DNA from 2 places in the Streptomyces akebiae genome. Region 1 is predicted to be linked to the other one. Evidence: riboswitches for the same ligand, from Rfam matches in the RefSeq annotation. Region 1 holds a riboswitch; the other holds the start of a gene.
The links. Region 1 has a riboswitch for S-adenosylmethionine ahead of K1J60_RS32945 (aminotransferase class V-fold PLP-dependent enzyme). Riboswitches for the same ligand answer to the same signal wherever they lie in the genome.
Positions count from the first base shown of each region.

Region 2: another riboswitch for S-adenosylmethionine. It lies ahead of thrC (threonine synthase); the one in region 1 lies ahead of K1J60_RS32945 (aminotransferase class V-fold PLP-dependent enzyme).

Region 1 is NZ_CP080647.1:7,607,217-7,622,928, reverse strand. Features, by position in the region: gene K1J60_RS32970 (C40 family peptidase) at 1-841, opposite strand, end outside; gene K1J60_RS32965 (NYN domain-containing protein) at 1,101-2,444, opposite strand; gene K1J60_RS32960 (hypothetical protein) at 2,478-2,717, opposite strand; gene K1J60_RS32955 (rhomboid family intramembrane serine protease) at 2,915-3,670, shown strand; gene K1J60_RS32950 (Lrp/AsnC family transcriptional regulator) at 3,667-3,948, shown strand; gene K1J60_RS32945 (aminotransferase class V-fold PLP-dependent enzyme) at 4,221-5,582, opposite strand; SAM riboswitch class IV at 5,711-5,826, opposite strand; gene trpD (anthranilate phosphoribosyltransferase) at 6,039-7,103, opposite strand; gene qcrB (cytochrome bc1 complex cytochrome b subunit) at 7,256-8,896, opposite strand; gene qcrA (cytochrome bc1 complex Rieske iron-sulfur subunit) at 8,893-9,948, opposite strand; gene qcrC (cytochrome bc1 complex diheme cytochrome c subunit) at 9,945-10,754, opposite strand; gene ctaE (aa3-type cytochrome oxidase subunit III) at 10,854-11,474, opposite strand; gene K1J60_RS32915 (response regulator) at 11,619-12,020, shown strand; gene K1J60_RS32910 (L,D-transpeptidase) at 12,017-13,357, opposite strand; gene K1J60_RS32905 (cytochrome c oxidase subunit 4) at 13,502-13,900, opposite strand; gene ctaD (aa3-type cytochrome oxidase subunit I) at 13,897-15,639, opposite strand; gene ctaC (aa3-type cytochrome oxidase subunit II) at 15,636-15,712, opposite strand, start outside.
Region 2 is NZ_CP080647.1:5,611,218-5,626,929, forward strand. Features, by position in the region: gene otsB (trehalose-phosphatase) at 1-100, shown strand, start outside; gene K1J60_RS24220 (alpha,alpha-trehalose-phosphate synthase (UDP-forming)) at 222-1,631, opposite strand; gene K1J60_RS24225 (glucosyl-3-phosphoglycerate synthase) at 1,860-2,804, opposite strand; SAM riboswitch class I at 2,936-3,093, shown strand; gene thrC (threonine synthase) at 3,111-4,397, shown strand; gene K1J60_RS24235 (ubiquitin-like small modifier protein 1) at 4,517-4,792, shown strand; gene K1J60_RS24240 (cold-shock protein) at 5,255-5,461, shown strand; gene groL (chaperonin GroEL) at 5,840-7,462, shown strand; gene K1J60_RS24250 (NADH:flavin oxidoreductase) at 7,699-8,850, shown strand; gene K1J60_RS24255 (superoxide dismutase family protein) at 9,109-9,732, shown strand; gene K1J60_RS24260 (Uma2 family endonuclease) at 9,794-10,474, opposite strand; gene K1J60_RS24265 (helix-turn-helix domain-containing protein) at 10,534-11,382, opposite strand; gene K1J60_RS24270 (DinB family protein) at 11,687-12,232, opposite strand; gene K1J60_RS24275 (DUF397 domain-containing protein) at 12,288-12,494, opposite strand; gene K1J60_RS24280 (helix-turn-helix domain-containing protein) at 12,478-13,317, opposite strand; gene K1J60_RS24285 (hypothetical protein) at 13,425-13,664, shown strand; gene K1J60_RS24290 (hypothetical protein) at 13,661-13,873, shown strand; gene K1J60_RS24295 (hypothetical protein) at 13,901-14,479, opposite strand; gene murQ (N-acetylmuramic acid 6-phosphate etherase) at 14,606-15,652, opposite strand.

The DNA of each region.
Region 1 (15,712 bases):
GGGTGTACGTGGTCCGGGTGATCGAGACACCGGCCTGGGCATAGGCCCACTGGGTCAGCCCGGAGCAGTCGTAGGAGTTGGGGCCGCTGCCGCCGGAGACATAGGGCTTGCCGACCTGGGTGTCGGCGGCGGCGAGGGCGGCGGCACCCCAGTTGGAGGCGGGCGCCTCGTTGCCGAGTTCGACGCGTTCCCCGGCGTCGCGGCTGGCGCGGGTCTCCTGCTCGTCCAGGGCGGCCTTCTCCTCGGCCGTCAGGGTGTTGAGGAGCTTCTGCGCGGCGGCCAGCTTGCTCTGGACTTCCTTCTTCTTGTCGGCCAGGGTCTCGCGGGTGTCCGCGAGGTCCTCCAGCTTCTCCGTGGCCTCCTGGCGCTGCTGCGCGAGCGTGCGCTGCTTCTCCTGGATCTTCTTGAGCGCCTCGACCTGCTGGCCGGTCAGCTGGTCGAGCGTGGCGGCCTTGTCCAGGTAGTCGTCGGGGTCGGCGGAGAGGAAGAGCTGGATCGAGGAGTCGATGCCGCCCGAGCGGTACTGGGCGCTGGCCGCCAGGCCTATGCCCTCACGCAGCTCGTTGAGCTCCTCCTGGCCCTTGGCGACGTTGTCCTGGATCGTGGAGATCTCTTTTTCGAGCTTCTCCTGCTTCTCCTCGGCCCCGTTGAGCTTGTCGGTGGCCCGCCCGGCGTCCTCGTAGAGCTTGTGGACCTTCGCCTGGACGTCGTCCTTGCTCGGCTTCTCGGCGGGCGCCGCGTTGGCGGCCTGCGAGCTCAGGGCCACGGCAGCGGCGGCAGCAGAGGTGAGCACGGTCACACGCGCACGGCTCGGCTGCTTGGGTCGACGGTGGGACGCCACGGTAGGTGAACTCCTTCATGTGAGCGACCGACCGGCGGGGACTCCGGCGACGATCACCCGTTCAGAGGTTTGAGCCCAGACCCTAGTGACCCAATGGTGATCACTTCAAATCCCCCACAGGAAAAATCCCGCCCCAGGGCGCACAATTTACACTCAACACACACGCAGTAGCGCTCGGTTGACGCTACGTTGCGCAACAGTTCCGTCAATTCGGGCATAGAGCCCGTACGTTGCCCTTGGTGCGCACGGCGTCAAAAGGTCACGAAAGGCGCTTGAGGAGCACCGCGGAGGCGACCGGCCGGGCCCCCGCCCTGGCGATCCCGTCGGCCACCTCACGGTCGGTGGAGGCGACGATGACCGGCCGACCGGGCGGTTCGGCACGCACCAGCTGGCGGATCAACTCGTCGGCCGTGACACCCGGTTTCGAGAACAGCACCCGCACCCCGCGCGGCGGCGCGAGCAGCACCGGCGCGGCCAGCTCCGCACCATCGAAGACACAGGTCACCTCGGCGCCGGTCTGCGCGGCGAGCTGAGAGAGCTGCCCGAGGAGCCGGAGCCGCTGCTTCTCCAGCGGCATCTGCGGATAGCCGGTCTTGGTGACGTTGTAGCCGTCGACGACGAGATGGGCCTGCGGCAGCGCCAGCAACTGGTCCAGGATGGCCGGGTCGTTCTCCGACAGCGCGCGAGCGGCGATGTCCTTCGGGGTCATCCGGCCCGGCTCGACCGCGTCGACGGTCTCGGCGGGCCGTACGGAGACCGGCGGCAGTGCCAGTTCCCGCCGCAGGCCCTGGGCCGCGTCCAGCACGGTGTCCAGCAGCAGCCGAACCCGCATGTCCTCGACGCTGCGGCCCTCGCGGGCGGCCCGCCGGGTGGCCTCCAGGGCGGCCTCCGCCTCGCCGAGCCGGGCCTTGAGCCGCCGGGTCTCGCTCTCGGCGGCGGACACCTGGGCGTGGCCCTCGGCTCGCAGGGTCTCCATCTCGGCGTGCAGCTTGCGCAGGGCGGCCTCGCCGCGCTTGACGTCGCTGAGGGCGGCCCGGAGCTTGCGGTGCAGCGAGTCGGCGTCCTTCTTGGCCGATTCCAGCTCCGCGCGCAGCCGCTCCGTCTCGGCCTTGGTGTGGCCGCGGGCCTCGGCGAGTTGCTCGCGCAGCCGCTCCAGTTCGGCCCGGCTCTCCTCGTCGGCGCGCTCGGCGTCCGCGCGCAGGGCCTCCTCGCCGGCGGCGGCGACCAGCTTCACCCAGCCCGTGGGACGCAGTACGTAGGCCGCGGCCGCCACGTCCAGCGGGTCCGCGGCCGGGGGCGGCGCGCCCGTGTCGAGAGCGCCGGCCAGCTCCGGGTGGGCCTCCCGGAACCGCTCCCCGATGCGCTGCCTGAAGAGCGTGTCGCCCTCCACGGCGGCCGCCATCGCGTTCCCGGCGAACTTCACCCGGCGGTTCGGGGCGAACCGGGCGTACTGCCTGAGCTGGGCGGGCAGTTCGGCGACGGTCAGCCCGCCGAAGCCGTCGGAGACGATCTGCACGACGCGTTTGCGGACGCCCTCGGGCAGCGGACGGTCGAGCACCTCAGCGGCGCCGTCGCCCGGCCCCCCGCCTGAGCTCTCCACCATCCGTCACCCCAATGTCTGTGCGGGACCGCTCCCTCAGGAGCCGGCGCCCGGCCTGTCCACGAGTTCCACCTGGTCCACGGCGTTGCACCAGCGGCAACGGACCGACTCGATGGTCTCACTGACCACGTTGCGCTCCTCGACCTCCGGCTTCCCGGCGAGGTCGAGGTGAACGTACTCGACGACCTTCGACGAGCGGGTCACGTCGAACCGCGTGAGGTTGCCACAGAGCGTGCAGCGCCAGCGGGTGGTGTCCGTCGGCAGGGGAACCGTCATCGTGGCTGCTCTTCCTTCTTCCAGTCTCCGTGAAGCACCGGCTCCCGGTGCGTGTGGCTCGTAACCCTACGGCCTGACCGGTCCTGGACGCCTGTTCGCCTGCGGTGACGGCGCGGATTGCCCGCGAGGGCGGGGCCACTCACCGTCGGCGGCGAGGCGGTCTGTGCGGTTGAGTCCCGTTACGTCATGCTCTGTTCATGATCGGCAAGTGGAGCACCTCGGCCGCCCGGGCCGTACGAAACGAGTCGGCGCCGGTGACGTACGGGCTGATCGCCGTCTGCTGCGCGATCTTCCTGATCGGACCGGCGGCGGGCCTCAACCCCGTGTACGGCACCGGCGACGAGCTGCTCGCCGCTCAGAGGGCGTACTTCCGACGCTGGGGCGTCGTCCCGGCCGAGCTGTTCCACGGCCCTCCGCGCGCGGCGCTCACCCCCCTCACGGCGCTCTTCGTCCACGGCAGCTGGCTGCATCTCCTCGGCAACATGCTCTTCCTCTTCGTCTTCGGGGCGATGGCCGAGGAACGCATGGGCCATGTGGAGTTCGCCCTCTTCTACGCGGGCTGCGGTTATCTCGCCCTGGTGGCGTACGCGGCCGCGCACGCCGGGTCGCCGCAGTCGCTGGTCGGTGCGTCGGGGGCGATCTCGGCGGTCCTCGGCGCGTTTCTCTTCCTGTTCCCCAGGGCGCGGGTGACGAGCCTTCTGCCCTTCCTCTTCTTTCTTCCGTTGCGGTTCCCGGCGTGGGTGACCCTGCCGTTCTGGGTGAGCCTGCAGTGGCTGGCCGCCGGTCGCCAGACCTCGGGTCCGGGGGTCGCTTATCTCGCGCATCTGGTGGGGTTCGGACTGGGTTTCGTCTACGCGTGGGGGCGTTACGGGCGTGGGGCTAGAGTGAAAGCGCCCGTGGATGTTCCGTCGGACGTCCCCGCTCCGGCCCCCGAGGGAGAGAAACAGCCGTGATCACCGCGATCGTGCTCATCAAGACCAGCGTGGACCGGATCCCGGAGATCGCGGAGTCGATCGCCGCGCTCGAATCCGTGAGCGAGGTGTTCTCGGTGACCGGTACCTACGACCTGGTCGCCATGGTCCGGGTGAAGGCCCACGACGACCTGGCCGATGTGATCCCCGGGTCCATCAGCAAGATCCCCGGCGTGCTGGGCACCGACACGCATGTGGCGTTCCGGACGTACTCACAGCACGACCTGGAGGCCGCGTTCGCCATCGGACTGGACGGCTGAGCGCCCACAGGCCGTGCCGAGATGAAGAAGTCCTCATCTCGCCCTCATCCGCGCCGACGGGTCCGCTCCGCGGGATCGTCTCCATGCTCTTCTCTCGCCGGCCTGGTGATGGCCCTCGCCGAGGCCATGGTCCGCGCGAGTGGACTCCTCACGGACGCCACGGAACGGGCCCTACGGATGATCGTGCTGGGCGCGGGGGTGACGGCGGGCAGCCGGACGACCGACCATCAGCCGGCCGACCGTCGGACAACCGACCACCAGCCGGACGACCGTCAGACGGCCGGGACGCAACGGCCGTCCTCCGTACGGTAGTTCCACTTCGCGCCGTCCCGTACGAGTTCCTTCACCGCGCCCACGAACCGCTCCACGTGCTCGTCGGGCGTGCCCGCGCCGAAGCTCACCCGGATCGCATTGAGGGAGCGCTCGCCGGGCGCGGCCTCGGGGGCGCCGCACTCTCCCTGGGTCTGCGGGTCACTGCCGAGAAGGGTGCGGACGAGGGGGTGGGCGCAGAAGAGGCCGTCGCGTACGCCGATGCCGTACTCGGCGGAGAGGGCGGCGGCGAAGTGGGAGCTGTTCCAGCCGTCGACGACGAAGGAGATGACGCCGACGCGCGGGGCGTCGTCTCCGAAGAGGGAGAGGATCCGCACCTCGGGCACCTCGGCGAGCCCGGCGCGCACGGTGTCGATCAGGTGCCGCTCACGTGCGACCAGCGCGTCGAACCCGGCCTCGGTGAGGGCCTTGCAGGCGGAGGCGATGGAGTAGGCGCCGATGACGTTGGGCGAGCCGGCCTCGTGCCGGGCGGCGGTGTCGTGCCACTCGACGTCCACGCCGCCGTCCGTGCGCCGGGTCACCTTACGGGAGGCGCCGCCTCCGGCGAGGTACGGCTCGGCCGTGGCGAGCCAGTCGGCGCGGCCGGCCAGGACGCCCGCCCCGAAGGGCGCGTACAGCTTGTGGCCGGAGAAGGCGACCCAGTCCACGTCCAACTCCTGTACGGAGAGGGGGTGGTGGGGTGCCAGCTGGGCGGCGTCGAGAACGATGCGCGCGCCGTGCGCGTGCGCGGCCGCAGCCAGCTCACGCACCGGCCAGATCTCGCCGGTGACATTGGAGGCACCCGTGACGCACACCAGCGCCGGCCCGCGCGGATCACGTTCGGCGAGGGCGGCCTCCAGGGTGGTCACGGCCTCCCGCGGCGTACGCGGCGCGTCCAGGTACGTCACCCGCGCGTTCCGCCAGGGCAGCAGGGAGGCGTGGTGCTCGGTCTCGAAGACGAAGACCTGGCAGTCGGCGGGGAGGGCCGCGGCCAGGAGGTTCAGCGAGTCGGTGGTCGACCGGGTGAACACGACCTGGTCCCCGGCCCGGCAGTCGAGGAACTCCGCGACGGTCCTGCGGGAGTTCTCGAAGAGGTCGGTCGACAGCTGGGAGAGGTAGCCGGCACCGCGGTGGACGCTGCCGTAGTAGGGCGCGTAGGCCGCCACGTCGTCCCAGACGCGCTGCAGGGCCGGGGCGCTGGCCGCGTAGTCGAGAGCGGCGTAGGTGACCTCGCCGCCGGTGACGAGCGGGACGGTGACATCTCGCCCCAGAACGGGCAGCGGGGCACAAACGGACCGGTCGGCGGCAAGGGTGGAGACAGACATGGCGGGACTCCCGTGAGGAGGCATGCGAAAGGAAGGCATGCGGAAGGAAGAGAAAGATGAGAAAGGGGTGCGCGGAGGCGGGGCTCGGCGGCCCTATCGCATTCGCTTGCTCACGGAAGACTCCCTCGAAACCGCGCTTGCCGTAGACCTCACTGCCTACGACCCGGTCTTCACCCGGGGCACCCCGCCACGGACGGAGGGTTGCCGGACAGCCAGCCGGGGCTATGGGCTGTCACTCATGACCTGAACGAGAACGTACGTGAAGTGATCGTCGCGCCGCAACTTATGTCCGGATGGCGGGATGGACGCGTGAGAGGTCGGAGGTGCGGGAGCGATGGCGGGTGCGGGTGGGTGGGGCTTCTCGCGCAGTTCCCCGCGCCCCTGAAAAGCAGGGCCTGCGCTTCTAGGGGCGCGGGGAACTGCGCGACCAGCCCCCACGCACCCGCACCCGACCCCCTACCTGTTCGTCGCCGCGACCCACCGCTCAAGAACTCGCCGCGCCGCCCCGGAATCGATCGACTCCGCGGCCTTGGCCATCCCACCCCGCAACTGCTCCGCCAGCGACCCGGACGTCGGCTCCAACGCCACCAGCGCCGCAGCCGAGTTCAACAGCACCGCATCCCGCACCGGCCCCGTCTCCCCGCCCAGCAACCGCCGCGCGACATCCGCGTTGTAGGACGCGTCGGCCCCCCGCAGCGCCTCCACCGGCACGAGTTCCAAGCCCACGTCACGCGGGTCGAAGCCCTCCTCGGTCACCTTGCCGTCCCGCACGACCCACACCCGCGAAGTCGCCGTGGTCGTCAGCTCGTCCAGCCCGTCGTCGCCCCGGAAGACGAGCGAGGAGTTGCCGCGCTCGGCGAAGACACCGGCCATGATCGGTGCCATTCGGGGGTCCGCGACACCGACCGCCTGCGCCCGTACCTTCGCGGGGTTGGCCAGCGGCCCGAGCGCGTTGAAGACGGTCCTGATGCCCAACTGACCGCGCGCGGCCGCCACATGACGCAGCGCCGGATGGAACTTCACCGCGAAGCAGAAGGTGATCCCGGCCTCCTCGGCGACCTCGGCGACCCGCTGCGGCGTCAGCTCCAGATTCACGCCGAGCTTCTCCAGCACATCGGACGCCCCGGAGGCCGACGACGCGGCCCGGTTGCCGTGCTTGACGACCTTCGCGCCCGTACCGGCGACGACGATCGACGACATCGTGGAGATGTTGACCGTCCTGGCGCCGTCCCCGCCCGTACCGACGATGTCGACGGTCCTCCCGGACACCTCGATCACCTTGGCGTGCTCGTACAGCGCCTCGACGAGACCGGTGATCTCCTCGACGGTCTCCCCCTTGGCCCGCAGTGCCACCACGAATCCGGCGATCTGCGCGTCCGTCGCCTCACCGCGCATGATCTGGTCCATCGCCCAGAAGGTCGCACCGGCGTCCTGGTCGTGCCCGGACAGCAACGCGTTCAGCACGGCGGGCCAGGAACGGCCCGCCGCGGTGTCGCCTCCAGCGGGGGTCACAGCGCTCATAGCCGCTCCTGGGTGTTCTGGCGCGCGAGAGAACCGCGCGATCCGTGAGACCTGTTGGTGCGTCCACCCTATCCAGGTCGGAGCACGGCGAAGGGCCCCCGTCCGAAGATCGGACGGGGGCCCTTCGACCGTGGTGTGGCGAAGCGAAGCGATCAGTGGTGGCCGTGGCCGCTCGTGATCTCCTTGTACTCCTCGACGGTCGGCTTGGCGATCTGGCTGTCCTCGCCGTAGTAGCCCTTGCTCAGCTTGACGCGGGCCTTCTCCAGGCGCGAGACCTTGCGGGCGACACCGTTCTCGTCGACCGCGGGACCGATCTCGGCCGGCTTGTACTGCTCGTGCGCCGTGAGCGTGTGCAGCTGCTCCTGGCTGAGCGGCTCGTGGACCTCGATGAACTCACCGTGCGGCAGACGCTTGATGATGCCGGTCTCGCGACCGTGCAGGATCTTGTCCTTGTCCCGGCGCTGCAGGCCGAGGCAGATGCGCTTGGTGACGATGAACGCGAGGACCGGGGCCACGAAGAACCCGATCCGGACGAACCAGGTGATGGCGTTGATCGACAGGTGGAAGTGGGTCGCCCAGAGGTCGTTTCCACCACCGATCAGCAGGACCATGTACCAGGTGATCCACGCGACACCGAAGGCCGTACGGGTCGGCGCGTTGCGCGGGCGGTCCAGGATGTGGTGCTCGCGCTTGTCGCCGGTGACCCAGGACTCGATGAACGGGTAGACCGCGATCGCGACCAGGACCAGCGGGAAGATCACCAGCGGGATGAAGACGCCCAGGACGAGCGTGTGACCCCAGAAGTTGATCTCCCAGCCCGGCATGACACGGATCAGACCCTCGGAGAAGCCCATGTACCAGTCGGGCTGGGCACCGGTGGAGACCTGGTCCGGCCGGTAGGGGCCGATGCTCCAGATCGGGTTGATCGTGGCGATCGCCGAGATGATCGCGATGACGCCGAAGACCAGGAAGAAGAAGCCGCCGGCCTTCGCCATGTACACGGGGAGCAGCGGCATGCCGACGACGTTGTTGTTCGTCTTTCCGGGGCCCGCGTACTGCGTGTGCTTGTGGTAGAAGACCAGGATCAGGTGCGCCACCACCAGACCGAGCATGATGCCCGGCAGCAGCAGGATGTGGACCGAGTAGAAGCGGGCCACGAAGTCGCCGCCCGGGAACTCTCCGCCGAAGAGGAAGAACGACAGGTACGTGCCGACGATCGGCACGGACAGGACCGCGCCCTCCATGAAGCGGACACCGGTGCCGGAGAGCAGGTCGTCCGGGAGCGAGTAACCGGTGAAACCGGTGAACATGCCGAGGACGAACAGCAGGAAGCCGAACAGCCAGTTGACCTCACGCGGCTTGCGGAACGCGCCGGTGAAGAACACGCGCATCATGTGCACGAACATGCCGGCGAGGAAGACCAACGCGGCCCAGTGGTGGATCTGCCGGATCAGCAGACCACCGCGCACCTCGAAGGAGATGTGCATGGTCGAGTTGAACGCCTCGGACATCAGCTGGCCCTGCAGCGGGACGTAGCTGCCGTGGTACTCCACCTCGTTCATCGACGGGTGGAAGAACAGCGTCAGGTACACACCCGTGAGGATGATGATGATGAAGCTGTACAGGCAGATCTCGCCCAACATGAACGACCAGTGGTCGGGGAAGATCTTGCGCATGTTGGCCTTGGCCAGGGAGTAGATCCCGAGCCGGCCGTCGGCCCAGTCGGCGACGCGCTCGCCGGCCGGGGCCTTGTCACGCTTGTCGCGCGCGTCGGTGCTGGTCGTAGTGCTCATCCGCGCTCCCAGAAGGAAGGACCGACGGGCTCTTCGAAGTCGCTGACCGCTTCGAGGTAGCCGTCTTCACCGACGGTGATCCTCAGCTGCGGAAGGGCGTGACCCGCGGGGCCGAAGATGACCCGGCCGCCGTCGGCGAGGTCGAAGGTGGACTGGTGGCAGGGGCAGAGCACGTGGTGCGTCTGCTGCTCGTACAGGGAGATCGGGCAACCGACGTGGGTGCAGATCTTCGAGTACGCGACGATGCCCTCGTGCGACCACTCCAGCTCGCGCTTGTCCTTGATGTCGTCCGGCTGGATCCGGACGATCATCAGGGCGTCCTTGGCGATGTTCTTCTGGAAGTCGTGGTCGTGCTCGTCCAGGCCGTCCGGCATGGCGAAGGTCAGCGACCCGACCGCGACGTCCGAGGGACGCAGCGGCTCCATGGTGTTCATGTTGACGAGCTTCTTGCCCTTGGCCCACGTGGTGTGCCGCAGCTTGGTGCCGGGCGCGGGGCCGAGGCCGCCGAGCAGGAAGACACCGGAGAGCGGGAACAGCGTCAGCGCGCCGAACATCGTGTTGCGGATCAGCTTGCGGCGGCCGAGCGCGGACTCCTTGGCGCCCTGCTTGAAGTCGGCCAGGACCTTGGCCTTGACCTCGGGCGAGGCCTCGATCGGGTGACGCTCGTCGGCGACCTCCACGTCCGACATCAGCGTGCGGGCCCAGTGGACCGCGCCGGCGCCGATGCAGAACAGCGACAGGCCCAGCGTCATGCCCAGCGCGAAGTTCAGCGCGCTGATGTGACCGATCGGCCAGACGTAGATCGACTTGTCGACGTCGATCACCAGGTACGAGGCGATGAAGCCGACGGTGGCCAGCATCGACACCGTGAACAGCAGGGCGACCGTGCGCTCGGACCGCTTGGCGGCCCGCTCGTCGATGTCCTGGACCCGGTGCTGGTGGGGCGGCAGGCCGGGGTCCGCGAAGGGGTTCTCCTCGTCCGCGACCGTCACCACGCCGTGCGTGTCCTGCTCGGTGGGCAGGTTCTCTTCTGGAATCTCTTGGCTACTCATGACTTCTTGGCCTTTGCGGTCCGAGCGGCGACCCACACGGCGACGGCGATCAGCGAGCCGAGCCCGAACACCCAGCCGAAGAGGCCTTCGCTGACCGGGCCGAGCCCGCCGAGGCTGAGGCCACCGGGCTCCACGGTGTCGTCGCTGTTGACCGCGTCGAGGTACGCGATGATGTCCTTCTTGTTCTCCTCCGACAGCGTGGTGTCGGGGAAGGACGGCATGTTCTGCGGGCCCGTCTGCATGGCCTCGTAGATGTGCTTCGGGTCGACACCCTCAAGGGACGGCGCGTACTTGCCCTCGGACAGCGCACCACCCTTGCCGGTGAAGTTGTGGCACTGGGCGCAGTTGGTGCGGAAGAGTTCGCCGCCCTCGGCGATGTCCGCGCCCTCGGGGTCGTACTCGTTCTCGGTCGGGATCTCCGGGCCCGCGCCCAGGGAGGCGATGTACGCCGCGAGCTGGTCGATCTCGGCCTGCGAGTAGACGACCGGCTTCTTCGGGACCTGCGCGCCCGGCTGCTGGGCCGGCATACGGCCGGTGCCGACCTGGAAGTCGACGGCCGCCGCGCCCACACCCACCAGGCTGGGACCGTCGGAGGTGCCCTGACCGCCGGTGCCGTGGCAACTCGCGCAGCCGACGGCGTAGAGCTTCTTGCCCTCCTCGATGGTGAGGGTCTGCGCGGTTTCTTCGGCCACCGCCTTGTCCGCGGGTGCGAAGGCGGTGTACAGCCCCGCGCAGGCCGCCAGCGCGATGGTTAGGACGACGAGCGCCGCCAGCGGATGGCGTCGTCGTGCGGAGAGCTTTTTCACGGATTACCCCGGTGTCAGGATCTTCTGCGTCGGTGCTTCTGGAAGGGTCGTTCTCGGTGCGAGGCGGGCGCGTCGGTCGGCCCGGCTCGGCCGACCGATCTACTTGATCATGTAGATCGTGGCGAAGAGGCCGATCCAGACGACATCGACGAAGTGCCAGTAGTAGGACACGACGATGGCCGCGGTCGCCTGCTCGTGGGTGAACCTCTTGGCCGCGTAGGTGCGTCCGAGGACCAGCAGGAAGGCGATGAGACCGCCCGTCACGTGCAGGCCGTGGAAGCCGGTGGTCAGGTAGAAGACCGAGCCGTACGGGTCGGACGAGAGCGACAGGCCCTCGTGCTTGACCAGCTCGGTGTACTCGAAGACCTGACCGCCGATGAAGATCGCACCCATCACGAACGTGACGATGAACCACATCCGGAGCTTCTTCACGTCCCCGCGCTCGGCGGCGAACACGCCGAGCTGGCAGGTGAGGGAGGAGAGCACCAGGATCGTGGTGTTCGTCGCCGAGAACGGGAAGTTCAGGGTGTCGGCCTTCTCCGACCAGAACTCCGGACCGGTCACCGATCGCAGGGTGAAGTACATCGCGAAGAGGGCCGCGAAGAACATCAGCTCGGAACTCAACCAGATGATGGTTCCGACGCTGGTGAGGTTCGGCCGGTTGACCGACGGGTGCGCGTGCCCGGTTTCTACTGTCGTTGCTGTCGCCACGACCGACATTATGTCGGTCGCTTATCCCGCCCTCACTCCGGGGGGTGCCGTTCGGAGTGTTGCTCCCTTCCGTACCGGTGCTGACGTGGTGTTCGAGGGAGTAGCATCCGCGCATCGGGCCTGTCCTTAAGACGCTGACGTCACGGAGGAACAATGCAGCCGACCGCCACGGTGCTGGTCTACAGCGACGACTCCAACACCCGCGAACAAGTTCGGTTGGCGACGGGGCGCCGTCCGGCACCGGATGTGCCCCAGGTGGAGTTCCTGGAGTGCGCGACCCCCGCCGCCGTCATCAAGGAGCTGGACAAGGGCGGGATCGACGTCTGCGTCCTGGACGGCGAGGCCGTGCCCATGGGGGGCATGGGGGTGTGCCGCCAGATCAAGGACGAGATCTTCGAGTGCCCGCCGGTGCTGGTGCTGATCGGGCGGCCGCAGGACGCGTGGCTCGCGACGTGGAGCCGGGCGGACGCCGCGGTGACCCTGCCGGTGGAGCCGGTGGAGTTCGCGGCGGCGCTCGCCTCCCTGCTCCGTAGCAGGCAGGCACTGAGCGCCTAGACCGACTCCGGCCTCAGGCGGGCCTGCACCTGGGGCCCGGGGACCTCCTTCGTGCCGCCCACCAGGGCGCTGCCCTCGCGCCAGTTCTTCCAGTCGAGGTTCCAGTCGCCGTAGCCGTTGCCGAAGGGGGCCATGGTGTCGCCGGCCGAGTTGACGACCTCGACGATGTCGCCCTCGTTGATGGTGTCGTAGAACCACTGGGCGTTGCCCATGCTCATGCCGGTGCAGCCGTGGCTGACGTTGGCGTATCCCTGGGAGCCGGTGGACCAGGGGGCGGCGTGGACGTACTCGCCGCTGTTGGTGACCCTGACGGAGTGGTGCACGGTCAGGTCGTAGAAGTCCGACGCACCTATGCTGGCGCTGGTCATGCGAACGGTACCTTCCTTGGCCAGTACCACTTTGACGCCGTTGCGGGTGTCGTAGCCGGGCATGCCGGTGGTGACCGGTATCTGCTTGATGACCTCGTCGTTCTTGTAGACGGTCATCTGGTGCGAGGCGGCGTCCGTGACGGCGACTATCTTGGCGCCGGTCGTCAGCTCGATGGGCTCGGCCTTCCCGCCCCAGAGCCGGTCGCCTATCTTGAGGCCCTCCAGGTTGCTGTGCACCCGGATGGTGGCCTCGGCGGGCCAGTACTCCTTGGGCCGGTAGTGCAGCTTCTTGTCGTCCACCCAGTGCCAGGCGCCCTCCGCCGCGGGTGTGGAGTCCACCTTGAGCGCCCGTTCGACGACGGCCCGCGCGGCCTTGTCCTTGACCGGTCGGCTGAGCTCGGCGGTGACGGGCTGGCCGACGCCGTACCTGCCCTCCTTCGGTCCGAAGGTGACGTTCAGGCGCTTCTTGGTGAGCGGGCGGCCGGTGTCGAAGGCGACGGTCTCGCGGCCGGGGGCGCCGTCCTCGTCCTCGGTGCTCACGTGGACCGTGTAGCGGGCGTTGGCGGCGAGCGGTGAGGTGGAGTGCCAGCGACCCCCGTCGGCGGAGAGTTCGCCCGCCACGTAGCGTCCTGCGGCGTCCACGGCGGTGACGTCGGTGATGCGTCCGTCGTTCTCGGCGGTGACTTCCAGCGGCTTGTCCGGGTCGGCCTTCTCACCGTCACCGGGGGTGTTGAAGGAGACGTGGTCGGCCGCGTCGTAGGGCTTGCCCGAGAGGGGGTGGCCGCCGGAACCGCAGGCGGTGACGCCCGCTCCCAGGGAGACCACCAGCAGGGCGCAGCCGGCGACCGTGCGGTTACGGCGCGGGCGCGCCGGTGTCGAGAGTCCGAGCGCGCGGAGGCCCGAAGGGTCGAGCACGGTCGGGCTCTCGACACCGGCTGTGGCGCCCTTGCAAAGTTCTGCTGTGTTCATGGGTTCAACGTAGGAACGCCCGTCGGGCGTGGCGCGCCGGGTGACCCGAGTGGGCTACGCGGGACGTGGCGAAAGGGGGAAGCCCGGACCTCCTGTCGGAGTGTCCGGGCTTCCGTGCGCGCGGTGCGTGCTAGCGGCGCCGTGCTACTGGTTCTGGTTCTCGCCGCGGTAGTACTCGAAGACCCAGCCCCACAGGCCGATCAGGATGATCGGGGTCGAGAAGTACAGCAGCCACCAGCCGAAGACGACGCCCATGAAGGCGAGCGCGCCGCCCACGCCCAGGGCGAGGGGCTGCCAGCTGTGCGGGCTGAAGAAGCCCAGCTCACCGGCGTCGTCCGCGACGTCGGCCTCCTTGTCGTCCTGCGCGCCCACGTCGACCCGCCGAGCCGTGAAGGCCAGGTAGTAGCCGACCATGATGCACAGGCCGAAGGCCAGGAAGAGGGCCGTGGTGCCGGCCGGCTCCTTCGACCACACGCCATAGACGATCGCCATGGCGAGGACGAAGACGCTCAGCCAGATGAACATCTTGCCTTGGACCTTCACTTGCCGGCCTCCTTGCCGCTGGTCGCGAGCTCGTTGGCCGCCGGGCCGCCTTGCGCGAGCTGTTCGAGCGCGGCGATCTCCGGGTGGTGCAGGTCGAACGCCGGGGATTCACTGCGGATCCGCGGCAGGGTGAGGAAGTTGTGCCGCGGCGGCGGGCAGGAGGTCGCCCACTCCAGGGAGCGGCCGTAGCCCCACGGGTCGTCGACGCCGACGGGCTTGCCGTACTTGGCGGTCTTCCACACGTTGTAGAGGAACGGCAGGATCGACAGACCGAGCACGAACGAGGCGATCGTGGAGATCGTGTTCAGCGCGGTGAACCCGTCGGCCGCGAGGTAGTCCGCGTACCGGCGCGGCATGCCCTCGGCGCCCAGCCAGTGCTGGACGAGGAAGGTGCCGTGGAAGCCGATGAACAGCGTCCAGAAGGTGATCTTGCCGAGGCGCTCGTCGAGCATCTTGCCCGTCATCTTCGGCCACCAGAAGTGGAAGCCGGAGAACATCGCGAACACCACGGTGCCGAAGACGACGTAGTGGAAGTGCGCCACCACGAAGTACGAGTCGGAGACGTGGAAGTCCATCGGGGGCGAGGCCAGGATGACACCGGTCAGACCACCGAAGGTGAAGGTGATCAGGAAGCCGGTCGCCCAGAGCATCGGCGTCTCGAAGGACAGCGAGCCCTTCCACATCGTGCCGATCCAGTTGAAGAACTTCACACCGGTCGGTACGGCGATGAGGAACGTCATGAAGGAGAAGAACGGCAGCAGTACGCCACCGGTGACGTACATGTGGTGCGCCCACACCGTGACGGAGAGGCCGGCGATCGCGATGGTCGCGCCGATCAGGCCCATGTAGCCGAACATCGGCTTGCGGGAGAAGACCGGGATGACCTCGGAGATGATGCCGAAGAACGGCAGCGCGATGATGTACACCTCTGGATGGCCGAAGAACCAGAAGAGGTGTTGCCAGAGCAGGGCGCCGCCGTTGGCCGCGTCGAAGACGTGCGCACCGAACTTGCGGTCCGCCTCCAGGGCGAACAGCGCGGCCGCGAGGACCGGGAAGGCGAGCAGGACCAGGACACCGGTCAGCAGCACGTTCCAGGTGAAGATCGGCATGCGGAACATGGTCATGCCGGGCGCGCGCATGCAGATGATCGTGGTGATGAAGTTGACCGAGCCGAGGATCGTGCCGAAGCCGGAGAAGGCCAGACCCATGATCCACATGTCGGCGCCGATGCCCGGGCTGCGGACCGCGTCCGACAGCGGGCTGTAGGCGAACCAGCCGAAGTCGGCCGCGCCCTGCGGGGTGAGGAAGCCACCGACCGCGATGAGCGAGCCGAAGAGGTACAGCCAGTACGCGAACATGTTCAGCCGCGGGAACGCCACGTCGGGCGCGCCGATCTGCAGCGGCATGATCCAGTTGGCGAATCCGGCGAACAGCGGCGTCGCGAACATCAGCAGCATGATCGTGCCGTGCATCGTGAACGCCTGGTTGAACTGCTCGTTCGACATGATCTGCGTACCCGGGCGGGCGAGCTCGGCGCGCATGAAGAGCGCCATGACGCCGCCGATGCAGAAGAACGCGAACGACGTGACCAGGTACAGCGTGCCGATCGTCTTGTGGTCGGTGGTCGTCAGCCACTTCACCACGACGTTGCCGGGCTGCTTGCGCCGTACCGGCAGCTCGTCCTCGTACGAGCCTCCGGTCTCGGCGGAAGCACCCTGGGGTTCGTTGAGGATGCTCACAGTTGGTTCGTCTCCCGGTTCTTCTCGTGGCTCGTCTGCTCAATGCCGGCCGGGACGTAACCGGTCTGGCCCT
Region 2 (15,712 bases), 2.0 Mb from region 1:
CAGCACGGAGGTCACGGAGCTGTCGGAGCGGGCGGACCTGGTCGTCGACGGCCCGGCGGGGGTCGTAGGCCTGCTGGCGGCGATCGCCGAGCGCGTATAGGCAGGGGGCGCCCGGCTCTTTCAGGGGCGAGGGGGCGCCCCAGCTCTTTCAGGGGCGCGGGGAACCGCGCGAGCAACCACGACGGGCCTGCACTCGCCAACGAACCCGAACCCCCGAGCTACTAGGCGCCCTCCAACGCCCTCAACTGGTCCAGGAACCACTGCGTGGGCGGCAGCGCCGTGGCCGCCCCGGCAAGCCGCTTCGTCCGTTCCGCCCGCTCGGCCGGCGGCAGGGACAGCGCCTCGTGCAGGGCGGCAGCCGTAGCGACCACGTCGTACGGGTTCACCACCATCGAGTCGTCCCCCAGCTCCTCGTACGCCCCGGCCTCCCGCGACAGCACGAGCGCGCACCCCTCGTCGGAGACGACCGGCACCTCCTTGGCGACGAGGTTCATGCCGTCCCGGATGGGGTTCACCAGGGCCACGTCGGCGAGCCGGTACGCCGCCAGGGAACGGGCGAAGTCGTCCTTGAGGTGGAGGACGACCGGCGTCCAATCCGGCGTGCCGTACCGTTCGTTGATGTCGTCCGCGACCCGCTGGACCTCGGCCATGTAGTCCCGGTACACCGCGAGGTCCTGCCGCGACGGGTAGGCGAGGGCGAGGTGGACGACGCGCTCGCGCCAGGTCGGGCGGTCGTCGAGGAGCTGCCGGTAGGCGTGCAGGCCGCGCACGATGTTCTTGGAGAGTTCCGTGCGGTCGACGCGGACGACGGCGCGGCGCGGGGTGCCGTCGGGAGCCGTACCGATCTGCTCCCGCAGCGCGGCCATGCGGTCGTCGACGTCCGCCTCGTGGGCGCGGGCCCGCAGGAAGTCCGCGTCGGCGCCCAGGCCGTGCACGCCGATCCGGGTGCCGGAGAGGGCGTCGGGGCCGAGGACGGCGCGAGCGCACTCGCTGAACGCGTCCGCCCACCGCCGGGTGAGGAACGCGGCGCGGTCGGCGCCGAGGATGCCGTCGAGCACCTGGGCGGCGACGTCGTCGGGCAGCAGCCGGAAGTAGTCGACGGGTGCCCACGGGGTGTGGGAGAAGTGCCCGATCCGCAGGTCGGGGCGGAGGTCGCGGAGCATCCGGGGGACCAGGGTCAGGTGGTAGTCCTGGACGAGTACGGACGCGCCGTCCGCCGCCTCCTGGGCGAGCGCCTCGGCGAAGGCCCGGTTGTACGTCTCGTACGACGCCCACTGGCGCCGGAACTCCGCGTCGAAGGACGGTTCCAGCGGGGTCTGGTAGAGCATGTGGTGCACGAACCACAGCGTGGAGTTGGCGACGCCGTTGTACGCGGCGTGGTGCACGTCGGCGGGGATGTCGAGCATGCGGACCCCGGGCTCGCCGACACCGCGGCGTACGGCCTCGCGGTCGCCGTCGCCGAGGGCGGAGCACACCCAGACGGCGCCCGCCTCCGAGTCGATCGCGGAGAGCCCCGAGACGAGGCCGCCACCGCCACGCTTCGCTGTGAGGGCGCCGGATTCGTCCTCGGTGTACGTGATGGGGCCCCGGTTGGAGGCGACGAGGATCCGCGCGCTGTGCGTCGATGCCATACGGCTCAACCTAGCCCTTGGGTTCGCCGGTCAAACGTACGGTTCGGCCGAGTACCGGGTGACTGGTGGGGTGGGGGGTGCCTGTTCGGTGGTCGGGTGCGGGTGAGTGGGGGCTTGTCGCGCAGTTCCCCGCGCCCCTGAAAAGCAGGGGCTGCGCCCCGAGCTTTTCAGGGGCGCGAGAAGCCCCACTCACCCGCACCCGCCGACGAAAGAGGCACCCCCACCTCCTCAAGCGGCCTTTCGCTCCGCGTACTCCCCTATCTCCACCATCGGCGGCCGTTCCTCCAGGTCCACCGAGTACGTGCGCGGCTCGAACCCTTCCCGTCCCCGCTCGAACTGCGTCAGCACCGGCCGGATCAGGTGACCCCGGGCCAGCCGCAGCTGGGCGGTGCGATAGATCGCCGCGGACATGCGGCCCAGCGCCGCCCCGTCCTGGTGGCGGTGTTTGCGGACGCCCACGTCGACCTGGGCGAGCGCGTCGAGGCCGACCAGGTGCAGTGCGTCGACCAGCATGCCCAGCTCGATGCCGTAGCCCACCGGGAAGGGCAGCCGCTCCAGCAGCGAGCGCCGGGCGGCGTACTCGCCGCCGAGCGGCTGGACGAAGCCGGCCAGCTGGGGCCAGTGCATGTTGAGCAGGGGGCGGGCCATGAGTTCCGTCACACGGCCGCCCTGGCCGGCGGCGGATCCGAGGGGGCGGTCGTACATCGCCTTGACGAGGTCGACACCGGGGTCGGTGAGCAGCGGGCCGACGATCCCGGAGACGAAGTCCGACGAGAACTCCTTGAGGTCCGCGTCGATGAAGCAGACGATGTCGCCGGACGTCACCAGCAACGACCGCCACAGGACCTCGCCCTTGCCGGGCACGGCCGGGACGCGGGGCAGGATGTCGTCACGGTGGACGACCCTGGCTCCGGCGGCCGCCGCGACCTGGGACGTCCGGTCGGTGGACCCGGAGTCGACGACCACGATCTCGTCGACGAGCGGCACCTGCCGCATCAGGTCGTGGCGGATGATCGCGACGATGTCGCCGACCGTTGCCTCTTCGTTCAGCGCGGGCAGGACGACGCTGACCGTCTGCCCCGTGGCTCGTTTCGCGGCCATGATCCGGTGGAGCGGGCGGTCGGCCATGGACCAGGAGCGGGTACTCAGCCAGCGCTCGACTTCCTTCAGCACAGTGCGCGGCTCCTCTGCGTTCATCTCGCGGTTCGGACGGCTCTCTCAACTGTCCTGGCCTTCGGTTACAGTCTTGGACAACGCTGGTGACCATCGCATGTCGCGGCTCGTCGGCGTATACAACCAAATACCGCTCATCCAGAGGGGCAGAGGGATACGGCCCGATGAAGCCCCGGCAACCCTCCAGCCGGTCTCGTGGCGATCACCGTCGATCGCAACCGCGAGGCTCCCGGCTAGGGAAGGTGCCAAATCCGTCTCACGGCGAAGTGCGTCGTGAGGAAGATGAGGAGAAAGGGCCTCGCCTCCATGGCTGCGCAGACAGTTGCAAGCACCACCGACTCCACAGTAGACCTCGGCCCCGCCGCCGCACTGAGCTGCCGTGAATGCGGTCACCGCGTATCCCTCGGGCCGGTCTTCGCCTGCGAGGAGTGTTTCGGGCCCCTGGAGATCGCGTACGACTACTCCGCCTACGAAACGGACGAGCTGCGCAAGCGGATCGAGTCCGGTCCCGCGAACATCTGGCGGTACGCGCCGCTCCTGCCCGTCCCGGCGGACGTGGCCACCAAGCCGAACATCAACCCCGGCTGGACCCAGCTCGTCAAGGCCGACAACCTGGCCGCCGCGCTCGGTGTCGACGCCGGCAAGCTCTTCGTCAAGGACGACTCCGGCAACCCGACGCACTCCTTCAAGGACCGGGTCGTCGCCCAGGCCCTGGAGGCGGCCCGCGCCTTCGGCTTCACCACCCTGTCCTGCTCCTCCACGGGCAACCTGGCCGGTGCCGTCGGCGCCGCCGCCGCCCGCGCCGGCTTCCGGTCCTGCGTGTTCATCCCGCACGACCTGGAGCAGGGCAAGGTCGTCATGGCCGCGATCTACGGCGGCGAGCTCGTCGGCATCGAAGGCAACTACGACGACGTGAACCGCTTCTGTTCCGAGCTGATCGGCGACCCGGCCGGTGAGGGCTGGGGCTTCGTCAACGTCAACCTGCGGCCGTACTACGCGGAGGGGTCGAAGACGCTCGCGTACGAGATCTGCGAGCAGCTCGGCTGGCAGCTCCCGGACCAGCTGGTCGTGCCGATCGCCTCCGGGTCGCAGCTCACGAAGATCGACAAGGGTCTGCAGGAGCTGATCAAGCTCGGGCTCGTCGAGGACAAGCCCTACAAGATCTTCGGCGCGCAGGCCGAGGGGTGTTCGCCGGTGTCGGTGGCCTTCAAGGCCGGACACGACGTGGTGCGCCCCCAGAAGCCGAACACCATCGCCAAGTCGCTCGCGATCGGCAACCCGGCGGACGGGCCGTATGTGCTGGACATCGCGCGGCGGACCGGCGGGGCCGTGGAGGACGTGACGGACGAGCAGGTCGTCGACGCGATCAAGCTGCTGGCGCGGACCGAGGGGATCTTCGCGGAGACCGCGGGCGGGGTGACCGTCGGAGTGACGAAGAAGCTGATCGAGGACGGCGTTCTCGACCCGACGCTGACCACGGTCGTGCTCAACACCGGGGACGGCCTGAAGACGCTGGACGCGGTGGCCGGGACCGGACTCACCGCGACCATTCGGCCCAACCTCGATTCGTTCCGTGCGGCCGGTCTCGCGTAAGGGCTGCCAGTCGTTCGTCCGCGGGTCCGTGGGGGCTGGTCGCGCCCACGCGGCGGTAGCCGCCCATTGAGCACGGTCCCGCCCCCCAACTCTTCTGCACCGACCGGAGGTCACAAGTCATGAGCGTCAACGTCCGCATTCCGACCATCCTTCGCACCTACACCGGGGGCCAGGCCGAGGTGAGTGCCGAAGGGGCGACCCTCGGCGAGGTCATCGCCGATCTGGAGAAGAACCACAACGGGATCGCCGCCCGGGTGCTCGACGATCAGGGCAAGTTGCGGCGTTTCGTGAATGTGTACGTGAATGACGACGATGTCCGGTTCGAGCAGGGCCTGGAGACGGCCACGCCGGACGGTGCGGGTGTGTCGATCATTCCCGCGGTCGCCGGTGGCTGACCGCCGCGCCGTACCGGTCGGTAGTAACCGTCGGTAACTTTGATTACCGAGAGTTCATCGAATTGCCCCCTCCGTGAGAGAAGCGGAGGGGGCAATTCTCTATGGTTGAGCACTGTAGAGTTGGGGAACCCGGTCCGATCGCCGTAGTGATTCCTTGCCGGTCGCATATTTGATCGCGCCGCACGCCCTATATGAAGTAGCCAAAGTGTGCAGGCCTTTTGCGTATTTCGTTCCTTTTGTGGGGCCCGACTTGCCCTGAATTCGGGCGAATTGTTCGTACATTCCCGACCGGTCGTGTCCAGAATTCTCGTCCGATTGACCTGTTGCAGAGGGCAGTTGGACAGATACATTCGGCCGCGGTCGACGCGTTCCGGCGCACACCCCCAACCGTTGGGGGGTGAGGTCTGACCCGGATCCGCGAAGTGTGGATCTGTGCAAGGGCCAGTAATAGGGGAGTTAGGCATGGCTCAGGGCACCGTCAAGTGGTTCAACGCGGAGAAGGGGTACGGCTTCATCGCGGTCGACGGTGGTGCGGATGTTTTCGTCCACTACAGCGCGATCCAGATGGACGGTTACCGCACCCTGGAAGAGGGCCAGCGGGTCGAGTTCGAGATCTCGCAGGGTCAGAAGGGGCCGCAGGCGGACATGGTCCGACTGGCGGCCGGCTGAAGTACGCGCCGGGTTCAACGCAGCGACGTTCTTCGTTCTTCATGGGAGGGCTCGCACCCCGTTTCGGGGTGCGAGCCCTCTCGTGTGTGGGGCCGCCGGCCCGGCAGGCGCACGGGCTGATCCGGGCCGCGGCGTGGGTCTGTCGACGGGGCGCGCGGGGGCGCGTTCACCTGCGGATCATCGAGAGCCGCTTGCACTCGGCATGGTCGAGTGCTAATCATTGGCGTTAGCACTCTGAAGGTGAGAGTGACAACGAGGACCGGGTCGGTGAGGCCCGCAGGCCGGGTGGGGCAAGGAACCACGAGGCAGGCAGGCCGTCCGTCGCGGGCGCCAGCGCGGTCCGGAGCAATCCACCCCAGTCCGGGAGGACCACTTCACATGGCCAAGATCATCGCGTTCGACGAGGAGGCGCGGCGCGGCCTCGAGCGCGGCATGAACCAGCTCGCGGACGCCGTCAAGGTGACGCTCGGCCCCAAGGGCCGGAACGTCGTCCTCGAGAAGAAGTGGGGCGCCCCCACGATCACCAACGATGGTGTCTCCATCGCCAAGGAGATCGAGCTCGAGGACCCGTACGAGAAGATCGGCGCCGAGCTGGTCAAGGAAGTCGCCAAGAAGACGGACGACGTCGCCGGTGACGGTACGACCACCGCGACCGTCCTCGCCCAGGCCCTGGTCAAGGAAGGCCTGCGCAACGTAGCCGCCGGCGCCAACCCGATGGCCCTCAAGCGCGGTATCGAGAAGGCCGTCGAGGCCGTCTCCGGTGCCCTGCTCGACCAGGCCAAGGAGGTCGAGACCAAGGAGCAGATCGCCTCCACGGCCTCCATCTCCGCCGCCGACACCCAGATCGGCGAGCTCATCGCCGAGGCCATGGACAAGGTCGGCAAGGAAGGCGTCATCACCGTCGAGGAGTCGCAGACCTTCGGTCTGGAGCTCGAGCTCACCGAGGGCATGCGCTTCGACAAGGGCTACATCTCGGCGTACTTCGCGACCGACATGGAGCGCATGGAGGCGGTCCTGGAGGACCCCTACATCCTCATCGCCAACTCCAAGGTCAGCAACGTCAAGGACCTGCTCCCGCTCCTGGAGAAGGTCATGCAGTCGGGCAAGCCGCTGCTGATCATCGCCGAGGACGTCGAGGGCGAGGCCCTGTCGACCCTGGTCGTCAACAAGATCCGTGGCACCTTCAAGTCCGTCGCCGTCAAGGCCCCGGGCTTCGGTGACCGCCGCAAGGCCATGCTCGGCGACATCGCCATCCTCACGGGCGGCGAGGTCATCTCCGAGGAGGTCGGCCTCAAGCTGGAGAACGCGACCCTGGACCTCCTGGGCCGCGCCCGCAAGGTCGTCATCACCAAGGACGAGACCACCATCGTCGACGGCTCCGGTGACACGGACCAGGTCGCCGGCCGGGTCAACCAGATCCGCGCCGAGATCGAGAACAGCGACTCGGACTACGACCGCGAGAAGCTCCAGGAGCGCCTGGCGAAGCTCGCGGGCGGCGTGGCCGTCATCAAGGCCGGTGCCGCGACCGAGGTGGAGCTCAAGGAGCGCAAGCACCGCATCGAGGACGCCGTTCGCAACGCGAAGGCGGCCGTCGAGGAGGGCATCGTCGCCGGTGGTGGCGTGGCCCTGCTGCAGGCCTCCCAGGTCTTCGAGAAGCTGGAGCTGGAGGGTGACGAGGCGACCGGCGCCAACGCCGTGAAGCTCGCGCTGGAGGCCCCGCTCAAGCAGATCGCCGTCAACGGTGGTCTCGAGGGTGGCGTCGTCGTGGAGAAGGTCCGCAACCTCCAGGTCGGCCACGGCCTCAACGCCGCGACCGGTGAGTACGTCGACATGATCGCCTCCGGCATCATCGACCCGGCGAAGGTCACGCGCTCTGCCCTGCAGAACGCCGCCTCCATCGCCGCGCTCTTCCTCACCACCGAGGCCGTCATCGCCGACAAGCCGGAGAAGTCCGCCGCGCCCGCCGGCGGCGGCATGCCGGGCGGTGACATGGACTTCTGATCGACCCCGGTCGATCACCGTCCTTCGCACCGAGGGCGGCACCCCCTGGAGACAGGGGGTGCCGCCCTCGGGCGTTTCCGGCACGTCGCGGGCCGGAAACGTGGTGTGCTCGGGGTCACAGTGGACGCGGGAGCGGGGGCGGAATCCTGTGGCCGGTCGTGTGGTTGTGCGGAGAGGCGCGCGCTATATGCGTGCGCATGGAATTCATTCCGCTCTCCCCCTCAAGGAGTCCCCACGTGACCACCGCCTCCACCGCCCCCACCGCTTCCGCCACTGGCTCCACGTCCCGCGCCGCCGAGGTGCTGTCCCGGCCCGTCACGATCAACGGGCTGACCGTGCCGAACCGGATCGCGATGGCGCCGATGACGCGGGTGTTCTCGCCCGGTGGGGTGCCGGGGGCGGATGTGGCCTCGTACTACGGGCGGCGGGCCGCCGCGGGGGTCGGGCTGATCGTGACCGAGGGGACGTACGTCGGGCACGAGACGGCGGGGGATCTCGACGGGGTGCCCCGGTTCGCCGGTGAGGAGCAGCTCGCGGGGTGGGCGAAGGTCGCGGAGGCCGTGCACGCCGGGGGCGGCACGATCGTGCCGCAGCTGTGGCACATCGGGACCGTCCGGCAGCAGGGCAAGCTCTTCCCGGACGCCCCCGTGTTCGGCCCCTCCGGTCTGCGGGTCGACGGCACCGAGGCGGCAGGCGGCCGGGCCATGACCCAGGCCGACATCGACGAGGTCATCGCGGCCTTCGCCAAGTCCGCCGCCGAGGCGGAGCGCATCGGCATGGACGGCGTCGAGATCCACGGGGCCCACGGCTACCTCGTCGACCAGTTCCTCTGGGAGCGCACCAACCGCCGTACGGACGCCTACGGCGGTGACCCGGTCGCCCGGACGAAGTTCGCGGCGGAGATCGTGGCGGCCGTGCGGGACTCCGTGTCCGCCGACTTCCCCGTCATCTTCCGCTACTCGCAGTGGAAGCAGGAGGCGTACGACGCGCGTCTCGCCGAGACGCCGCAGGAACTGGAGGCGGTGCTGAACCCGCTGGTGGCGGCCGGTGTCGACGCGTTCCACGCGTCCACGCGCCGCTACTGGCAGGCGGAGTTCGAGGGCTCGGAGCTGAACCTCGCGGGCTGGACGAAGAAGCTCACCGGCAAGCCCACCATCACGGTGGGCTCGGTCGGTCTGGACGGGGAGTTCCTCGCCGCGTTCGCCGGCGAGGAGGCGACGACGAAGGGGATCGACGACCTGCTGGACGGTCTGGAGGCCGAGGAGTTCGACCTCGTCGCCGTGGGCCGTGCGCTGCTCCAGGACCCCGAGTGGGCGGCGAAGGTGCTCGGCGGCCGCTTCGACGAGCTGAAGACGTTCGAGCCGTCGGCGCTGGGGTCGCTCAGCTGAGTCGCCCCCCGCGCCGGGCTCGTGCCGGGCCCCGCGCTGGGCCCGCGTTGGGCCCGCGTTGGGCCCGCGCCGGGGATCTTTCGCCAAGTCTCCCCAGTACCCGGCGGTAGCGAACCAATTCCGTCATATGTGTCGTTGTAGTGTCGTGGCACAGCGCCGTCGGCGCCCCAACTCTCCTGATTGCACGGGGAGTTGGGGCGCCGATGCGCTGACCGTCCCTTGACGGTCCCCTTCCCCCACGAATCGGACAAGATACCCATGGCACGACACAAGCTCACCCTCAAGCACAAGCGGTTCCTCGCGGCCGGTGCCGCCGTCGCGGCCATCGCGGGCGGCCTCGGCGTCGCCGCGAACGCGGGCGCCAGCGAGACGGTCGAGAAGAAGGCACCGGTGCCGAAGGTCGTCGTCAAGACGGTGTTCGCCCCGGCCGACACCGCCGATGTCGCGACCGCCGTCACCTACGACACCGCCCTGGTCCCGGTCGCCGGGCGGGTGCAGGTCAAGGAGGAGCTGCGGCGCGACGGCGGTACGCGGATCGAGCTGCGGCTGCGGGACCTCGCCGCGAACCGCGTCTACGGCGCGCACGTCCACACCAAACCGTGCGGCAAGCTGCCCGCCGACGCCGGGCCGCACTACCAGGACGAGCTCGACCCGAACCAGCCGTCCGTCGACCCGGCGTACGCCAACCCTGAGAACGAGGTGTGGCTCGACGTGCGGACGAACGAGGACGGTTCGGCCCGCTCGATCGCCACCGTCGACTGGCGCTTCCGGGCCGACGGGGCCCGCTCGGTGGTGCTCCACACGGCGGCCACCTCCACCCACGCGGGGCACGCCGGCACGGCCGGGGCGCGGCTGGCCTGCGTGAACGTTCCCTTCAAGTAGGAGCCTCCGGCGGGGAACCCGCGGGCGCGGCCGGTAGCCGGTATCCGGTATCCGGTAGTGGTCAGTCGGCGTAGTCCTTGAGCTTCTCGGTGTCGAGCGTGATGCTCACGGGCGCCGGGATCTCGACGGTCGCGCCCCACGGGTGGGACTCGGTCTGCCGGTACCGGCCGTCCTTCGGTTCGCTGAACACGGTGACGGTGGTGTTGTCGCGGTCGATGAGCAGGTAGACGGGGATCTCGGCCGCCGCGTAGCCGAGGGGCTTGTCGACGCGGTCGCGCTGGTCGGTGTCGCGGTCGTGCGAGGTGATCTCCACGGCCATGAGGGCGCCGGTCGGGTCGGACCACTCGCCGTCCTGCACGAAGTGGTCCACCGGTGCCAGGAAGCCGTCGGTGCGGGCGCGACCCTTCCGATATGCCTCTGCCTTCACACCACGCTCGGGCGCGAGGTCGAGGTCTGGCCGCTGCTGCATGCAGTGGCGCAGCAGCCACATGAAGATCGACGTGTGCTTGCCGTCCGGCACTGCCTTGACCTCTACTTTTCCGTTGATGTACTCAAGCCGCACGGTCTCGGGAGCCACGGCGGCCAGCTCCTCGAACTCGTCGACGTCGAGCGGGCCGTGCCGGACGCACAGCCTCCCGCCGAGAAACTCCAGCCGGTTCCGCAGTTCCCGGGGGGCCCTGCGGACGAGTTCCTCGAAGTCCTCGACGGACATCTGCGGGTGCTCAGCGGTGTCAGGGGTCATGGTGTCGCCTCCTTCCTCCCATCGTGCCCCGGCGTGGTGTCGGCGGACCGTAGGAGCGGTCATACGGGTGTCCCCTCTCGTGGCTGTTGTGACATCGCCGCACGGATCTGGGCCGCGTGGGTGCGGACCGCGGCGGCGGACAGGGGCGCCTTGGAGTGGGCTGGGGCGCGTTCGCCGCGGCACGCGCCGCAGACGCCGCCCGGCAGGGCTTCCGGGCGGCCCGGGGTGCGGCAGTGGGCGCATTCCAGCATGCGGAGGGGAGGACGTGAGAGCTCTGGCTCCGGGGTGCGTTCCGGCAACGGCACCGGTTCAGGCGGGAGCTTGTCGCGCAGACGGGTGCGGATGAGGGCGGCCGGGCTGTGGACGGGGGTGGGGAGGCCGCTGGTGAGGGCCCGGTTGATCTGCTCCTCCGTGGCGCCGCGTTCGAACCACGGGGTCAGGAGCGGGGCCAGGGCCACGCAGTCGGCCTGCGACAGGGTCAGGACCGGCGTCGTACGGCCCAGGGCGGCGAGCAGGATGTGGGCGCGGGAGCGGGTGGGACGGGCTCGGTCCGGTTCCTCTTCGGGTACGTCACCCCGCGTGAACCTCGCCCACCAGGTGTCGTCGCGCGCGGTACGGGAGAACCACGTTCGGGTGATCCACTGCGACGTCCCCGACTTGGCGGTCAGGTGTTCGCGGCCCCGGCGCAAGTGGCCCGCGTCCTGAAGCCTGTTGAGGGCCGTACGCAGGGCGCATTGGCCGTACGGCAGCTCCTTGGCCAGCGTCTTCACGCTGATGTCGGCACCGTCGGGGAGGCGGTCGATGTACGCGGCGATCGCTGCTTCGCGGGGTGGGAGGCCGGCGAAGTCGTGTGCCGTGTGGGGGAGTTGGCCGGGGGCGGCGCGCTTGCCGTAGCCCGGGTTGGCCATGGGGTGACGGTGCGGAGGGTGCGGGTCCGCGTGCGCGGGCAGGGGGGCAGCACTAGAGTTGGCAGCAGCCATGGGGATCGAGTCGCTTTCGATCTCGTAGGTCAAGCCCCCGCAGGTGTTGGTAGCACCTGGCGGGGGCTGTTTCGTCTGCGGGCACCGTATCAGCACCGTCACGGTGCGTGGCAAGTCGAACGCGTGACGTCAACTTGCCGGGTGGGAGGGTGGGTTGAGGCCCACCTCCCGTTCCGAAAAAAGAGGGCTCGCGGCTGGTGGCTTGAGCTTCGGGGCCGGTTCCGCCCGCGCGTCAGCCCATGCTCTTCGCGCCGTCCAGGGCCTCCCTGAGGATGTCGGCGTGCCCGGAGTGCTGGGCCGTCTCGCCGATGATGTGCATCAGCACCCGCCGGGCGGACCAGCTCGCCTCCCCCTCGAACCACGGGGCCTTCGGCAGCGGGTGAGAGACGCTCAGGTCGGGCAGGGCGGCGACCACCTCGGTCGTACGGGCCGCCGTCCGCTCGTACGCGTCCAGTACGTCCGCCAGCGTCTCGCCGGGCAGCATCCGGAACTCGTCGGCCCGCCGCGCCCAGTCGTCCTCGGTCATCGCGGTGAAGTCGGGCATCGCCGAGGTGCCGATGCGGATGAACTCCACCCAGTTGTGTTCCATCGCCGTGACGTGCTTGATCAGGCCGCCGAGGCACAGCTCGCTGACGGTCGTCCGCCGGCCGGCCTGCTCGTCGGTGAGCTCCCGGGTGGTGAGGCGCAGGAAGCCGCGGTGCTTGTCCAACGCCTCCAGCAGGTCGGCGTGCTCGTCGGTGGGCAGGGTCGGGGCGGGGGAGTTCGCGGTGGTGTTCATGACGCCACGTTAGGACGGGAGTAGGTCAGATCCTGACCTATTGGACCCTGGCGGGTCAGGCTCGCTTCAGATCCTCGATGAAGAGGGACCAGCTCTCCGCCCGGAACACGAGCTTCGGGCCGAGGGGGTTCTTGGAGTCGCGCACGGGGATGTGGGGGGAGGAGGAGAGGGTGACTTCCAGGCAGTTGCCGCCGCCGCCTTCGCTGTAGCTCGACTTGTGCCATATGGCGTTGCCCAGCTCGTGGTCAGAGATGTTCCTCATGGGCATAATCCTGCGCCAATGCTTCGACCAAGGCCAGGGACTTCTCGGGCGGGAGCGCGGAGGCTGCGAGGAGTTCGAAGGTGAGCTTCAGCTGGGAAACGAGGCCCGGGTCGTCCTCCAGGCGTCCGACACGGGGCCCCTCGAAGTAGACCAGGGTCGGGGCGTCGTCGAAGTCCATCAGCTTCAGTGAACCACCCATGGCCGTGTGGGCGCCCGCGCTGAAGGGCAGCACCTGCATGACGATTCGGTTCCTGCGGGCCAGGCGGGCGACGTGGGTGAGGGCTTCCGCCATCACGGCCCGGCCGCCGGTCTCCCGGCGCAGTCCCGCTTCGTCAAGGACCACCCACAGCATCGGTTTTGTTGGATCGTCGAGCAGGCGGGTGCGGGCAATGCGGCCGTCCACCCATTCGTCGATCGTCTCCTCCGGTGCCGTTGGGGCGAAGCCGCGGTTCACAGCTCGTGCGTATGCGGGCGTCTGGATCAGGCCGGGAATCAGGGTTGGGGCGTACTCCCTGATCGCGGTGGCCTCTGCTTCCGCTTCTGCGGCTGCCGCGAAGTGCTCGGGATAGCGGGACTTGGCCATGGCCAGGCAGTTGCGCGAGAAGAAGTCGTCCGTGTCGAGCGCGACATCGATCAGGCGGGCGATCTCCGGCTGCATACGCCGTACCGCCGCCTCCAGCTGCCCCACGAACGATCCGCTCACGAACAGCTGCTGGCCCAGTTCCTCCTGGCTGAGCCCTGCCCGCTCCCTGGCGTGGCGCAACTCCGCTCCCAGCATCGCTCGCGGCGACGACGACGGGTCGAGGTCCTTCGGTCCTGGCATGGGCACTACTCCCTGTACAGCAGTCCCCCTGTTGGGGCGTCGTATCTGGCCAGGTTAGGGCGGTGTCGGACACGCTGTGTGGTGAATCGGCAACCCAGCGTGGAGGAATGGACGACGTGAAGAACAGAGCGGCGAACGGCCGGCGCAGGTCCGCGTTCTCGACCGAGGACGCCGTGGAGCAGCTCGACCAGGCCCTGCGCGCTGTCGGGATCATCCTGCCCTCCCTGCGTGTCGACCCGATCACCGGCGCGAGTGAACTGCCCTATGCCCTGGTCGAGTTGGGACGCTGCAATCTCCAGGTCGCCGCCAAGCTCGCCGCCGTGCTGCGCAAGGCGGCCGAGACGTGACCGCCCCGCGGCGGTCGTACGCCGTGGACGTGCGCGACGGGCGGCTCGGTGAGGTGATGGGCCGCGAGGGCGGTTACGTGCAGTTGCGGCCGGTCGGGGGTGGGCGGGAGTGGGACTGCCCGCCGGAGGCGCTGCGCGAGGCCACGCCGGGGGAGGTGCTGCGGGCCCGGGTGCGGCGGGTCAACGCGGAGGGGAGGCTGCCGTGCTGAGCGAGACTCTCGGGCGCCCGGGGGCGCTCACATGTTCCCCAGGGGCTCGATGTCCATCCGGACCGGTTCGCCCCAGATGCGGGTCACGTCGTAGTCGGTGAACTCCTGGACCAGGCGGTAGGCGATGGCGGGGCGGGGGCCCCGGCGCTGGGCGGCGAGGTAGAGCTCGGCCTCGCGGCGGTCGCGGCGGGGGGTGCCGCAGAGCTGCCAGACCTGGCCGTTCCACGCTTCCGGGAGCCAGCGCTGCTGGGGTTCGGGGCGGTCGTCCCGGATGCCGTAGCGGGAGGGGGCCGGGGTGGTGGGGCCGGCGGGGCGGGGCGGGCCGTAGCTGTCGTTCAGCTCGGTGCGGCGGGCGGCGCGGCGGCGGGTCTCGCAGAGCAGGCAGCGGTCGGGGGCCTCCTCGTCCACCGGGCCGTTCGGATGCTCGGCGCAGCGGGTGGTGGGGGCGGCCGTCGTGACCGTCTCGTCCAGCAGCTCCAGGGCTCGCTTGATGTCGGCCTTCACCTCGTGCAGCCGGGCGTCCGGGGTGTCGGCGTTCAGCGCGTCGCCGTGCTCCCCGAGGACGCGCAGGGCACGGCCGAGGGCGGTGAGCTGGGCGTGGTTCATGGTGGTCTCACCCCGGGGTGGTGTATTCGCGGACCCTCTTCTGACCTATGAAGGGTGCCATGCGGCACCGACAACCCTCCCTCCATGGGCGTCAGGGGCCGCCGCAGGGTGCCGTCGCGAGGCGTCTCACCGTGACATCGCCGCCGCCAGGGCCGCCCGGAGGTGGCCCTCGTTCTCGGTCAGGAGGCGGGTCGCCGTGGGGGCGTCCACGCCGCTCAGGATGGTGAGGATGGCGTTCTTGACCTGGCCGTTCGAGGCGGTGAGGGCCGTTTCGATCTCGTCGTCCGTCGCGCCGGTGGCGAGGGCGACGATGCGGTGGGAGCGGGCGCGGAGCTTGTCGTTGGTGGCCCGCACGTCGACCATCAGGTTCCCGTAGGTCTTGCCGAGGCGGATCATGGTGATCGTCGAGAGCATGTTGAGGACGAGCTTCTGGGCCGTGCCCGCCTTGAGCCGGGTCGAGCCGGTGACCAGCTCGGGTCCGACGACGATCTCGATGCCGTGATCGGCCGCCGCCGCCAGCGCGCTGGCCGCGTTGCAGGACAGGCCCACCGTCAGCGCGTCGGCCGCCCGCGCGTGCTCCACCGCTCCCACCGCGTACGGCGTGCGCCCCGAGGCCGAGACGCCCACCACCGTGTCGTCGGGGGTCAGGGTGAGCGCGTCGAGGTCGGTGCGGGCCAGGTCCGCCGAGTCCTCCGCGCCCTCGATCGAGGTGACCATGGCCTCACGGCCGCCCGCGATCAGGCCCACGACCCGCGTCGGGGCCGTGTTGAACGTCGGCGGGCACTCGGACGCGTCCAGCACCCCCAGCCGGCCCGCCGTCCCCGCGCCCGCGTAGATCAGCCGACCGCCCCGGCCCATCCGCTCCGCGATCGCGTCGATCGCCGCCGCGATCAGCGGCAACTGCGCGGCCACGGCCGTCGGCACCCCCGCGTCCTCGGTGTTCATCAGCTTCGCGATGTCGAGCGTCGGAAGCTGATCGATGTCGGCCAGCTCCGGCCGGAACGCCTCGGTCGTCAACGACTCCAACTCGGCGCGCACGGCCAGGTGGTTGGCCAGGGCGGCACCCGGGAGGCCGGAGCCGGCCGGGAGGCGGGACCCGCCCGGGAGGCCGGACCCGCCCGGAAGGCCGGCGGCGTTCGGGAGTGCGGAGGTGTCCGGGGAGGTGGGGGGCATGGCGACTCATTTCGTGCGGGGTGGAGCGACTGTGCCTTCGAGGGCGGACGCCGTGGTGGT